Regions from separate parts of the Variovorax sp. Soil_C_19 genome, predicted to be linked through region 3. Evidence: predicted binding sites of a transcription regulator. Region 3 holds the regulator's gene; each other region holds the start of a gene.
The links. The regulator HrcA, encoded in region 3, represses chaperone genes, less so after heat shock. The targets are predictions, from matches to a motif close to TTAGCACTCNNNNNNNNNGAGTGCTAA.
Positions count from the first base shown of each region.

Region 1: a site for HrcA is predicted at 1,762-1,788, ahead of rpoH (RNA polymerase sigma factor RpoH). Genes of this name have one in related genera too.
Region 2: a site for HrcA is predicted at 1,420-1,446, ahead of AC3A6R_RS09095 (co-chaperone GroES). Genes of this name have one in related genera too.

Region 1 is NZ_JBDGIV010000009.1:177,813-182,149, reverse strand. It holds gene AC3A6R_RS18680 (hypothetical protein) at 402-614, opposite strand; partial or broken gene AC3A6R_RS18675 (helix-turn-helix domain-containing protein) at 808-1,065, opposite strand; gene rpoH (RNA polymerase sigma factor RpoH) at 1,817-2,758, shown strand; gene AC3A6R_RS18665 (DNA alkylation repair protein) at 2,813-3,646, opposite strand; gene AC3A6R_RS18660 (SCO family protein) at 3,667-4,290, opposite strand; gene cyoE (heme o synthase) at 4,307-4,337, opposite strand, start outside.
Region 2 is NZ_JBDGIV010000003.1:351,963-356,299, reverse strand. It holds gene groL (chaperonin GroEL) at 1-959, opposite strand, end outside; gene AC3A6R_RS09095 (co-chaperone GroES) at 1,043-1,336, opposite strand; gene AC3A6R_RS09090 (AraC family transcriptional regulator) at 1,612-2,574, shown strand; gene paoA (aldehyde dehydrogenase iron-sulfur subunit PaoA) at 2,813-3,463, shown strand; gene AC3A6R_RS09080 (FAD binding domain-containing protein) at 3,460-4,337, shown strand, end outside.
Region 3 is NZ_JBDGIV010000015.1:41,219-45,555, reverse strand. It holds gene greB (transcription elongation factor GreB) at 1-529, opposite strand, end outside; gene AC3A6R_RS22770 (hypothetical protein) at 596-1,054, opposite strand; gene AC3A6R_RS22765 (hypothetical protein) at 1,276-1,551, shown strand; tRNA gene AC3A6R_RS22760 (tRNA-Arg) at 1,615-1,691, opposite strand; tRNA gene AC3A6R_RS22755 (tRNA-Ile) at 1,754-1,830, opposite strand; gene hrcA (heat-inducible transcriptional repressor HrcA) at 1,877-2,884, opposite strand; gene AC3A6R_RS22745 (NAD kinase) at 2,913-3,824, shown strand; gene recN (DNA repair protein RecN) at 3,825-4,337, shown strand, end outside.

The sequences.
Region 1 (4,337 bases), on a different contig from region 3:
GAAGCAGCACGCTCACGAGAGCCAGCGCTTCCCCGCGAAGTTGCGAGGCATTCCACGGCTGGAGGCTGCAGGGCCGGGCGGTGGGGCTTCGCCCTGCCCAGCACTCTGTATGCCGATGCCACCTCCGCTCTCGCCGATGCGATATGTGGTGGACGAGCATTCCCATCCTCGGCATTGCGCCACTCGGGGCGCTGGAAGCAACCGTACCTTTAGCTTTTTGATCAGTCTAGGTGCCCCGAGGCAACGTCCTGCTTGGTTTTTCCGAGACATTCGTTGGTAGGAGGATGCACACCGGATTCAGTTCGAAATCAAGCTGGACCACAGCTAGCAAATCGGGGGCGACCCACGGCACCTCGTGAGTTGACTTGCTCGTCCCGCACTCTTGCTCGTGCCGCCAGAGCTCAGCGGGGAGGCTCTTTCGCATCATCGGGCGTTTTCCGCGTGTCCACAGGCTCCAACCGCCCGTCGGGAAACTGCCTGTAGACCACATCATCAATGACCACGGCCTTCGGGAGCCCAAGCTCTTGGCGCTTTGCGGCAATCTCTGCAAAATGCGCCTTCAGGCGCCGCTTGAACTCAGGCGTCTGTGTCAAGTCAAGCACTGATCGGACCATGATGGTTTTCCTTCTGCCTGCGACGGTGCTGTTGGATTCCGCCGATCTCTGACCCTAGATTTCCATTGAATACTGACCCACCCGCTTTGTGAGCCTGAAGGCTTCACGGTGTGGATAAGTGCTTGATGTTCTCCTTTTTGGGTTGAGGCTTTGCAGAACTGTTTTTGAACCGGAAGCTGTCGTTCCCGGTTGTGTGGATCTGCCGCAGATTGCGCCGCTGTTTCCGCGATTTGGTGGCCTCGATCGCGAGCCAGGTCGCGAGCTTGTCGGCATAGGGATCGAGCTTGCTCGAGCTCGCCCGCTTGGCGTAGCGCGGCGCTTCTTCGCCCGCTCGCAGGTACTTCTTGACGGTGTTGCGAGACAGGCCTGTACGCCTTGCAATCTCGCGGATGGACATCTGCTCGCGCAGGGCCCAGCGTCTGATGACACTCAATGTCGCCACGTCTATCACTCCTAAGATCCCCTGCCTTAAAAATGAGCAGGGTAGAGTTTTACGTGGGTCAGTCTTAGACGGAAATTAGTGCGTTAGCCGGGTCAATTTTCGGTGGCAATCAACAACTAAGCAGCTGCCAGCGTTTTCGCCTGCTGCGCTGGCAGCGCAGCGGCACTTCCTGCCCGAGGAGATCGTGACGATCCGCGGACGCTGGATCTCCGTCAAGGAACTCCCCAGCGGTGACATCGCCGTCAAGGCCGTGCGGTTCGACCCCGACATCGTCTCGGCAGTGCGCACAGTCGCACGGGCTCACTATGGACGATACCGTGAGACGCACCACAACTGGGTGATCCCTCGCTTTCGGGCGGAGGCCGCTCGTGCGCAACTCCGGGCAATCGCTTCAGCCGCCGAGTCGGCTCTGAGTTGAGCTTCCACACCCGCCAACAACTTTTATCCGGGTAATATAGCTTGATGCCAGGGGAGAAAAACAGAGTTGCATGAAGAAGGAAACTGGCGGCGGAACCGACCACTATTTCCCGGCTCCTACAAAAGGCGAAAACGGCTGGGTTCCTCATCTGCGCGACGAGCGATGGAGCCAAGTCGTTGATTTCAAAAGAGTCAGGGTTCCATTCCCAGTGAAAAAAGTTCCAAGCCCAGTGAAAACCGACAGCTTTTGGCTATCGTGGCGATAGAGACTGGAGGGGAACCCTTCCCTTAGCACTCCCTCTAACCGAGTGCTAATATGCCCAATACAAAGGAGTTTCCCCTGATGACCACGCTGTCTGGAGCCTCTGCCAACCAGCTCGCCGTCGCCAACCCCTGGTCGATGGTGCCTCCGCTGGGCAACCTGGATGCCTACATTTCGACCGCCAACCGGCTGCCGATGCTCACGCTCGAAGAAGAGCAGGGCTTCGCACGCCGGCTGCGCGACCACAACGACCTCGAAGCGGCCGGTGCGCTGATCCTCTCGCACCTGCGCCTCGTGGTGTCCATCTCGCGCCAATACCTGGGTTATGGCTTGCCGCACGGCGACCTGATCCAGGAGGGCAACGTCGGCCTGATGAAGGCCGTGAAGCGCTTCGACCCCGACCAGGGCGTGCGGCTCGTGAGCTATGCCATGCACTGGATCAAGGCCGAGATCCACGAGTACATCCTGAAGAACTGGCGCATGGTCAAGGTCGCGACGACCAAGGCCCAGCGCAAGCTGTTCTTCAACCTGCGCTCGATGAAACAGAGCTTCAAGGCCGATTCGGCCGCGGCCGACAACGGCACGCACCGCGAAACGCTGAGCCCCGACGAGGTTTCGCAGATGGCGAGCCGGCTCAACGTCAAGCCCGAAGAAGTGCTCGAGATGGAAACCCGCCTGTCGGGTGGCGATGTGCTGCTCGACCCGGGTCCGTCGGACGACGGCGACGAAGCGTTCGGCCCGATCGCCTATCTGGCCGACGCCTCGCAGGAGCCCACCGCGCTGCTCGAATCGCAGCAGCGCGATCGGCTCTCGACCGACGGCATCGCCACCGCTCTCGAAGCGCTGGATGACCGCAGCCGCCGCATCGTGGAAGAGCGCTGGCTCAAGGTGAACGACGACGGTTCGGGCGGCATGACGCTGCACGACTTGGCGGCCGTCTACGGCGTGAGCGCCGAGCGCATCCGCCAGATCGAAGTGGCGGCCATGAAGAAGATGAAGAAGGCACTCGCCGACTACGCGTAAGCGTCCGCCTTCCTTCGCCTCGAAGCCCGGCTGCGTGCCGGGCTTTTTCGTTGTTCACGCCGCCTTGGCGAGCGAACGCAAGGCGCGGCGAACGATGTAGCGCGTGGCCGGCGTGTCGGATTCCTGCAGCCAGCGCGCGCCAAGCCGGTCGACCCATTCGGGCTGGGTCTTGCTCGCATCGTTGAGCCAGTTGGCGACCGAGTTCTGCACGTAGCGGCTGCTGTCGGCACGCAGTGCCTCGATCAGCGGCAGCGCACGCCAGGGTTCGGCCTTGAGCGCCTCGATCTGCGCGCACCACACGCCACGCGGCCGCGTGAGTTCACTTGCGAAGCGCCGGATGTTCGGGTCGGCGTCGGCCGTCCAGGGTTGCAGCAATGCCAGCGATTCATCGAGCGCGCCGATGACGGCCTCGCGCACGGCCATCCAGGCGATCTCGCGCACGCCGAAATGCGGATCGGCGGCAAATCGCCGCACGGCATGCAGCTGGGCCGCGAGCGGCAGGCCCGACAGGGTGATCCATTGCGCCGCCCAGCACCGGGCGGCGTCGCTCGCATGCGTGGCAAGCCGATGGGCGACCGCATCGCGCTCGGCGTGCATCGCCGCAAGGTCGTAGAGCGCACGGGCGATGTGGCCGTGCCGCTGCATCGGCTTGAATGCCGCGAGCATGGCGAGCGTGTCGAGCAGGCGATCGCTTTCCGCATCGAGGCCGATGTGGCCCGCCACGCTACGCGCCAGCCTGGGCAATTCCAGCGCCAGGAATTCATTGAGGTTGACGGTTTCGAGCAGGCCGTCGTTGAGCGCGTGCAACACCTCGGGCGGAATGAGCGCGATGCGGAATGCGCCCTTGCGCGACTTCAGGTGCTCGACCGAGGCCGGCGAGACGTCCATTGGCGGCGAGATCGGCGCACTCAGCCGGCGAGCAGCGCCTTGACGTCGGACACCATGGGCTCGACGCCCGTGCCGTAGCGGGCGTAGAGCCGCAGCCGACCTTCGGTGTCGTAGACGAAGCTGGCCGCCGAATGGTCCATCGAATAGCTGGTGGGCGTCTTGCCCTCGACCTTCTTGAAGTAGACCTTGAAGTCCTTCGCGGTCGCGGCGAGTTCCTCGGGCGTGGGGATCAGCGCGACGAAGCTCGGGTCGAAGGCGCCCATGTAAGCCTTGAGCACCTCGGGCGTGTCGCGCGCGGGATCGACGGTGACGAACACCACCTGCAGCTTGTCGCCGTCGCTGCCGAGCTGCTGCTTGACCTGCGCCATCTCCGTCATGGTGGTCGGGCAGACGTCGGGGCACTGCACATAGCCGAAGAACAGCACCACGACCTTGCCCTTGAAGTCGGCCAGGGTGCGGACCTTGCCTTCGGTGTCCTTGAGCGAGAAATCGCGCGCGTAGTCGGCGCCCGTGAGGTCGATCGCCTTGAAGCTCGGCGCGGCGGCTTCCTTGTTGCAGGCCGAGAGCCCCAGGCCCAGGGTGGCGGCCATGCCGGCCCATGCGGCACTGCCGGCCATCCATCGGAGAAGGTTTCGCTTGTTCATTGGCAGGTGCGCGCGGTCAGCGCAGGTAGTGGTCGACGAGCAATGCC
Region 2 (4,337 bases), on a different contig from region 3:
GCTTGGCCCAGGTCGGCCAGCGTCACCTTCTCGAGCGTCAGGCCCACTTCTTCAGCGATGACCTTGCCGCCCGTCAGGATGGCGATGTCTTCCAGCATGGCCTTGCGGCGGTCGCCGAAGCCAGGTGCCTTGACGGCCACGACCTTCAGGATGCCGCGGATCGTGTTCACGACCAAGGTAGCCAGGGCTTCGCCTTCGACTTCTTCGGCAATGATCAGGAGCGGACGGCCAGCCTTTGCGACTTGTTCCAGCGTAGGGAGCAGGTCGCGGATGTTGCTGATCTTCTTGTCGAACAGCAGCACGAAGGGGTTGTCCAACAGCGCCGATTGCTTCTCGGGGTTGTTGATGAAGTAGGGCGACAGGTAACCGCGGTCGAACTGCATGCCTTCGACGACGTCGAGTTCGCTGTCGAGCGACTTGCCGTCTTCGACGGTGATCACGCCTTCCTTGCCGACCTTGTCCATCGCGTCAGCGATGAGCTTGCCGATGGTTTCGTCGCTGTTGGCCGAGATCGAGCCGACTTGAGCGATTTCCTTCGACGTGGTGGTGGGCTTCGAAGCCTTCTTCAGCTCGGCGACCAGGGCCGTGACAGCCTTGTCGATGCCGCGCTTCAGGTCCATCGGGTTCATGCCGGCAGCCACCAGCTTGAAACCTTCGCGAACGATGGCCTGGGCCAGCACGGTCGCGGTGGTGGTGCCGTCACCGGCGTTGTCGCTGGTCTTGGAGGCCACTTCCTTCACGAGCTGGGCGCCCATGTTCTGGAGCTTGTCCTTGAGCTCGATTTCCTTCGCGACCGACACACCGTCCTTGGTCACGGTGGGGGCGCCGAACGAACGCTCGAGCACCACGTTGCGGCCCTTGGGGCCCAGGGTCACCTTGACGGCGTTGGCGAGGATGTTCACGCCTTCGACCATGCGTGCGCGGGCTTCACCGCCGAAGACTACGTCTTTTGCTGCCATGTTTTATTACTCCAGTAATTAGATCTAATCAGTTGGGGACAGAGCAATCCGCGCTTCGCGTCGGCTTGGTCTGTCCCGCAAAATCACTTTGCTTCGACGACCGCGAAAAGGTCGTCTTCCTTCATCACGAGCAGCTCGTCGCCGTCGACCTTCACGGTCTGGCCGCTGTACTTGCCGAACAGCACGCGGTCGCCGACCTTGACGGTCAGGGCCGAGATTTCGCCCTTGTCATTGCGCTTGCCCGGGCCCACGGCCAGGACTTCACCCTGATCGGGCTTCTCGGCGGCGGCGTCGGGGATGACGATGCCAGAGGCGGTCTTGGTTTCGCTGTCAACACGCTTGACGATCACGCGATCGGCCAAAGGACGAAGTTTCATTGCATCTCCTGAATAAGAAACGGGGTTGTGGTCGGCGCCCGCGGGAAAGCAGGCAGCCATCGACTGGAAGCGAGGCCTGGTTGTTAGCACTCAACAGCAGCGAGTGCTAATCATAAGGGCAATCGGCGGAGTTTCAAGGCCGGGCGGCCCGGCAGGGCACACGCGCTGGTTGCGCAATCCGCTGGATTTCTTGCCCGATCCCCTCGCGGCACCCGCGGTTTTGTGGAAGGCCGGTGCCTCGCAGGTAGAGTCCGCCGCGGAGATTCACGCCGTCCATGGCAACCCGACATCAACACGACACGCCCGCTGCCGAGCACCTGCGGGCCCCCCAGGCCGCGATGGCGCGGATCATTGCCGCCCACACGCCGCGCGCGGGCGATTTCGAGACGCCGATCGCGGGCCTCGGCTTGTTCCGGCGGGACGCCCCGGCAGCGCCCGTCGTCTGCATGATCGAACCCGGCATCGTGCTCGTCGCCCAGGGGACGAAGCAGCTGTGGGTCGGCGGCGCGGCCTATGCGTACGACGCCTCGCGCTTCCTCGTCACCTCGCTCGACGTGCCCGCCAACTCCGAAGTGCTGGCGGCGAGCCCCGAGGCGCCCTGCCTCGGCCTGGTGCTGAAGTTCGACGTGCGCATGCTGGCCGAGCTGATCGCGCAGGGCAGCCTGCCGCCGCAGCGCGACCGTCCGGCCGGGGTGGGCGTGGAGATCGGCACCGCCACCCCTGCGCTCTGGGCGCCCATCGAGCGACTGTTGGCGCTGCTCGATGAGCCCGAGGCCATTCCGGTGCTCGCTCCCTTGATCCAGCGCGAGATCCACTACCGGCTGCTGATGAGCGACCAGGCGGGCAGGCTGCGGCAGATCGCCTCGGTGGACGGGCAGGGCCGCCGCATCGCGCGGGCGATCGATTGGCTCAAGCTGAACTACGCCTCCTCGCTGCGCGTGGACGAGCTCGCGGCCCGCGTGCAGATGAGCGCGCCCACCTTTCACCATCACTTTCGCCAGCTCACCGCGATGAGCCCGCTGCAGTACCAGAAATGGCTGCGGCTGAACGAGGCGAAGCGCCTGATGCTGAGCGAACACGCCGATGCGGCGAGCGCCGCATTCCGGGTCGGCTACGAAAGCCCGTCCCAGTTCAGCCGCGAATACAGCCGGCTGTTCGGCGCCCCGCCCAAACGCGACATCGGCTTGCTGCGCGACAACGCCAAGGGCGGCGACCCCGCCGCGCGCCGGCGCATTTAAGTCTTTACGTCACAGCGCGCCGCGAGCCTCACAGGATCGGGCAAGAAATGGAGCGGAATGCGCTATCGATGGCAGCGCGTCTCGCGAAGAATGGTCGGTCCGGACCCAGGTCGGAAAGCCTTCGGCTGACTCGGAAAGTAGGCGATGAACTGCGCGCCGGCACCGCCGAAACCATTCTCCTGTGCAGCCCTCCACGATGCATGCAGACACCGAACTTCGATCAACAACAGGAGTTGACATGAACAGTCCCACGACCCAGATGATCTCGCGGCGCGACGCGCTCATCGTCGGCGCTGCGACCGCCGCCACCGCGGCGGCGGTCTCGTCCGCGGCACCGGCCGCTGCCGCACCGGCGGCACCCTCTGCTGCGGCCGTACCCCGCATGAAGCTCACGCTCAACGTCAACGGAAACGCGCATGCGCTGGACCTCGACACACGCACCACCTTGCTCGATGCACTGCGCGAGCACCTGCACCTCACCGGCACCAAGAAGGGCTGCGACCACGGCCAATGCGGTGCCTGCACGGTGATCGCCGACGGACGGCGGATCAATTCGTGCCTGACGCTCGCGGTCATGCACGACGGCGGGCAGGTCACGACCATCGAAGGGCTCGGCACGCCGCAGAACATGCATCCGCTGCAGGCCGCGTTCGTCAAGCACGACGGCTACCAGTGCGGCTACTGCACGCCGGGCCAGATCTGCTCGGCGGTGGCGGTGATCGACGAGGTCCGGCGCGGCGTGCCGAGCCATGTGAGCGCAGACCTCACGGCACGGCCGATCCTCTCGGCCGAAGAGCTGCGCGAGCGCATGAGCGGCAACATCTGCCGCTGCGGCGCCTACTCCAACATCGTCGACGCCATCACCGAAGTGGCCGGGAGCCCGACATGAAGCCGTTCAGCTACGAGCGCGTGCAAACGCCGGCACAGGCCGCGGCGGCCGTGGCCGCGAACCCGGGCGCCAAGTTCATCGCCGGCGGCACCAACCTGCTCGACCTGATGAAGCTCCAGATCGAGGCGCCTGCGCACTTGGTGGACGTGAACGGCCTCGCGCTCGACAAGATCGAACCCACGCCCGATGGCGGCCTGCGCATTGGTGCGCTGGTGCGCAACACTGACCTCGCCGCCGACGAGCGCGTGCGGCGCGACCATGGCGTGCTGTCGCGCGCGCTGCTGGCCGGCGCCTCCGGGCAGCTGCGCAACAAGGCGACCACCGCCGGCAACCTGCTGCAGCGCACGCGCTGCCCCTATTTCTACGACACCGACCAGCCCTGCAACAAGCGTCGCCCGGGCAGCGGCTGCAGCGCCATCGGCGGCGTGACGCGGCAGCTCGCGGTGGTGGGCGGCAGCAGGTCCTGCATCGCCACGAACCCGAGCGACATGGCCGTTGCGATGCGCGTGCTGGACGCGGCCGTCGAGACCGTGCGTCCCGACGGGCGCACGCGCGTGATCCCGATCGCCGATTTCCATCGCCTGCCCGGCGACACGCCGCACATCGAGACCGCGCTCGAGCGCGACGAGCTGATCACCGCGGTCACGCTGCCAAAGCCGGTTGGCGGCACGCAGATCTACCGCAAGGTCCGCGACCGCGCCTCGTACGCCTTTGCACTGGTGTCGGTCGCGGCGGTCGTGCAGCGCGACGGATCGGGGCGGGTGGCGCTCGGCGGCGTTGCGCACAAGCCGTGGCGCGTCGAGGCCGCGGAGGCCGCGATGCCGCAGGGTGCGCGGGCCGTAACGGCACGACTTCTCGCCGATGCGCAGCCGAC
Region 3 (4,337 bases):
CGACCTCGTGCGCACCGCCGGGCGTGACGAGCTTCACCACATCGCCTTCGCGAGACTTGAGCAAGGCCCGTGCGATCGGCGAGATCCAGCTGACTTGCGACTGGGCGCTGTCCGCTTCGTCGATGCCGAGGATCGTGACGCTGCGCTCGTCGCCGGTCTCGTCCACATAGCGCACCGTGGCGCCGAAGAAGACCTGGTCGCTGCCGTGGTGCACCGATGGGTCGGTCACTTCGGCGATCTCGAGGCGCTTGGAAAGGAAACGGATCCGGCGATCGATCTCGCGCAGGCGCTTCTTGCCGTAGAGGTAGTCACCGTTCTCGGAGCGGTCGCCGTTCTTCGCGGCCCAATGCACGGCCTCGACCACCTTCGGCCGCTCCTCGTCCATGAGCTGCAGCAGTTCCTCGCGCAAGCGGGCATAGCCGGCTGGCGTGATGTAGTTCTTGCTGCCGCTCGGCAACGCGGGCATGGCACCGTCGCCACCGTCCTCGTCGTCTTGGGCGTCGGTTTCCTTCGTGAATGCTTTGCTCAAGGCACAACCTCTGAATTCAACAAAAAATGCGGGCGCAACAACGCTGCCAGCCCATCCCGGATTGTCTCAACCCATGCCCGAACGCTTGCAGTCGAAGACCACGCCCGGCTCGACGCTGCGAAGCGCCGGCACCTTGTGGGCGAAGCTCACGACCGCGCCGATCAGCCGCCATTCGCTGGTCTTGAAGAGCCGGAACAGGCTCATGGCCTCGGCGCCCGCCGCCGGAATCGCATTGAAGACGTAGACCGGCTCGCCAGACTGGGTCTCGTCCATGCTCAGCAGGTCGCCGCGCATCTTGCCCATGGTCTCCGTGTCCTTCGTGCGCGCACGCACCACGTCCATGTTGACGGTGCGCGAATGCTCGTCGATCGAGATTCTCCGGACCGCATTGAAAGGCGCTCCTGCGCCGCTGCTCGCGGCACCCGGGACGCAGCTGATCTTTGCTGCCAAGGCCGGAGCGGCGGCCACACCGCACAGGAAGCACAGGAGGATCTGGCGCGCACGCCGGTTTCTCTGGAGGCCCATGTTCGCCTTGCCCTGAATCAATGAAATGTTCGACTTTAGCGCCGGGCAGCGCAGCGGGTGCCGAACAGCCTATGCCATGAGAACCAATGGTTACGGCGACGCAGAAGCATTAACATTTTCAGGAATACGTGAAAAAGTTCACAATCTTGCTTCGCCCGCCGAACTACGGCTGAGTTGGACGGGACGGAAGCTCTGAGCCCTAACGAACCTTGCGGGACGCAATGCTCAATCAGATCATTCACAACGCGACCATCACGCTCCAGTTGCCGTACGACACGAGCACCCGGGCCGAAGTTGCAGCGCTCAGGGCCGCCGGGATCCCCGTCGATGAGTCGGGCAACGCCACCTCGGGCTACCTGTTCGTGCGGACCACCGGGCGAGACGGCCAACGGACCAACACCTTCCGCTGGTTTGCGACGGGGATCGGCAGGAAGGCCGACGATGTCACGCTGCCGCCAGGCCTCAGGCCCGACCCGCAGCTGTCGTTCCTTTTCTGAACGCAGCCATGCGGCAGGCAAAAAAAAGCCAGGACGTTTTCACGTCCTGGCTTTTACAGAGAGTGGTGCGGCTGGCAGGAATTGAACCCACGACCCCTTGGTTCGTAGCCAAGTACTCTATCCAACTGAGCTACAGCCGCACAGCTTGCTAGTATAGCACGCATTTTTGGCCTCCCCTGGAGGAGCTCAAAAATGTTGCGAGTGGTAGGCCGTGATGGGCTTGAACCATCGACCAACGGATTATGAGTCCGCTGCTCTAACCAACTGAGCTAACGGCCCACGCGGCCACGATTCTATTCGCGGCCACCGCGGCGGCGCTCTTCTTCTACTTGCGGTGGCTCAGCGCATTGCTGACGAGCCGCGAGGTGATGTCCACGATCTGGATCATGCGTTCGTACGGCATGCGCGTCGGGCCGATGACGCCGAGCGTCCCCACGACCTGCCCGTCGACCTCGTAGTTGGCACTGACGATCGAGAGCTCCTCGATCGGCACGATATGGCTTTCGCCGCCTATGAAGATGCGCACGCCCTCGGCCTTGCTCGACACGTCGAGCAGGCGCATCAGCTGCGCCTTCTGCTCGAACAGCTCGAAAGCGCGCCGCAGCTGTCCCATGTCGCTCGAGAAATCGGACACCGAGAGCAGGTTGCGCTCGCCTGAGATCACCACGTCGTCTTCCTGGGCTTCGGTTAACACCTCGGAGCTGACCTTGACCGCCGCCTGCATCAGCGCCGCGATCTCGCCGCGCAGTTTCTCAACCTCGGATTGGAGCCGGTCGCGCACCTGCTCGATGGTCAGGCCCGCATAGTGGGCATTGATGTAGTTCGAGGCTTCGACCAGCTGGGACTGCGAATAGTCGGCCTCGGGCACGATCACGCGGTTCTGCACCTCGCCGTCGGGCGAGACGATGATCACGAGCAGTTGCCGTTCCGACAGCCGCAGAAACTCGATCTGCTTGAACACCGACGCGCGCCGCGGCGCCATGACCACGCCGACGAATTGCGAGAGGTTCGACAGCAGGCTCGCGGCGTTGGCGATCACCTTCTGGGGCTGGTCGGGCGCGAGGCTCGGCGCGTCCATCTTCTCGCGCTGGGCGGTCAGCATGGTGTCGACGAAAAGCCGGTAGCCGCGGGCGGTGGGTATCCGGCCGGCGGAGGTGTGCGGACTCGCGATGAGCCCCAGCGCCTCGAGGTCCGACATGACGTTGCGGATGGTCGCCGGCGAGAGATCGAGCCCCGACGAACGTGACAAAGTCCGCGACCCGACCGGTTGGCCTTCGGCGATGTAGCGCTCTACCAGCGTCTTGAGCAGCAACTTGGCGCGGTCGTCCAGCATTGCAAGATTTTAGTGTTGTAATTTGTAGATGACTTCCCGCTTTCGTCACGTCGCATTGATCGGCAAGTACCAGGCTTCCGGTGCCAGGGCACAGGCCGATGCGCGCGATGGCGTGATGGAAGATATCGGCGCTTTCCTGGAATCGCAAGGATGCACCGTGTTCGTCGAGAAATCGGCGGCCGAAGAAGCCGGGTCGGAGGCCCGGGTCGGCGGCCGCTACGAGCCGCTGAGCGTCGAGGAGATCGGGCAGCGCTGCGACCTCGGCCTGGTGGTGGGCGGCGACGGCACCATGCTGGGCATCGGCAGGCAGCTCGGCTGCTACGGCATTCCGCTGATCGGCATCAACCGCGGCCGGCTCGGCTTCATCACCGACATCCCGCTCGACAACTACCAGGCCACGCTGATTCCGATGCTCGCGGGCGAGTACGAGGAAGACCACCGCAGCCTCATGCATGCGCACGTCATGCGCGACGGCGCCTCGGTGTTCGAGGCGCTGGCCATGAACGACGTGGTGGTCAACCGCGGCGCCACCTCGGGCATGGTCGAACTGCGCGTGTCGGTCGGCCGGCATTTCGTGGCCAACCAGCGCGCCGACGGCCTGATCATCGCCACGCCCACGGGGTCAACGGCGTACGCGCTCTCGGCCGGCGGCCCGCTGTTGCATCCCGCGGTACCGGGCTGGGTGCTGGTGCCGATCGCGCCGCACACGCTGTCGAACCGGCCGGTGCTGCTGCCGGACGCCGACGAGATCGTGATCGAGCTCGTGTCGGGCCGCGACGCGAGCGCCAATTTCGACATGCAGTCGCTCGCATCCCTCGCGATCGGCGACCGCGTGGTTGTCCGCCGCTCCGACTACCGGGTGCGCTTCCTGCACCCGCGGGGCTGGAGCTATTTCGACACGCTGCGCAAGAAACTGCATTGGAACGAAGGGGGCTCCTGAATGGCGCTGCGACGCATCGCCCTGCGCGACTTCGTGATCGTGCGATCACTCGAACTCGACCTGTCGTCGGGTTTCACGGTGCTGACGGGTGAAACTGGCGCCGGCAAATCGATACTGATCGACGCCCTTCAGCTCGCACTCGGCAACCGCGCCGACGCGGGCGCGGTGCGCGAGGGCGCCGAACGGCTCGACGTGAGCGCCGAGTTCGATCCCGATCCGGCTTTCGACGCCTGGCTCGACGAGGGCGGATTCGAATCGGGCGACGCCCTGCTGCTGCGCCGCACGGTCGACCTGCAGGGCCGCAGCCGCGGCTGGATCAACGGCAGCCCGGCCACGGCCACGCAGCTGCGCGAACTCGGCGACCGGCTGCTCGACATCCACGGCCAGCATGCCTGGCAGAGCCTGACGCGGCCCGACGCGGTGCGCGGCCTGCTCGACGCCTATGCCGGCGCGCGCACCGACGCACTCGACGCCGCCTGGCAGGCCTGGCGCCAGGCGCTTTCGGCGCTCGAC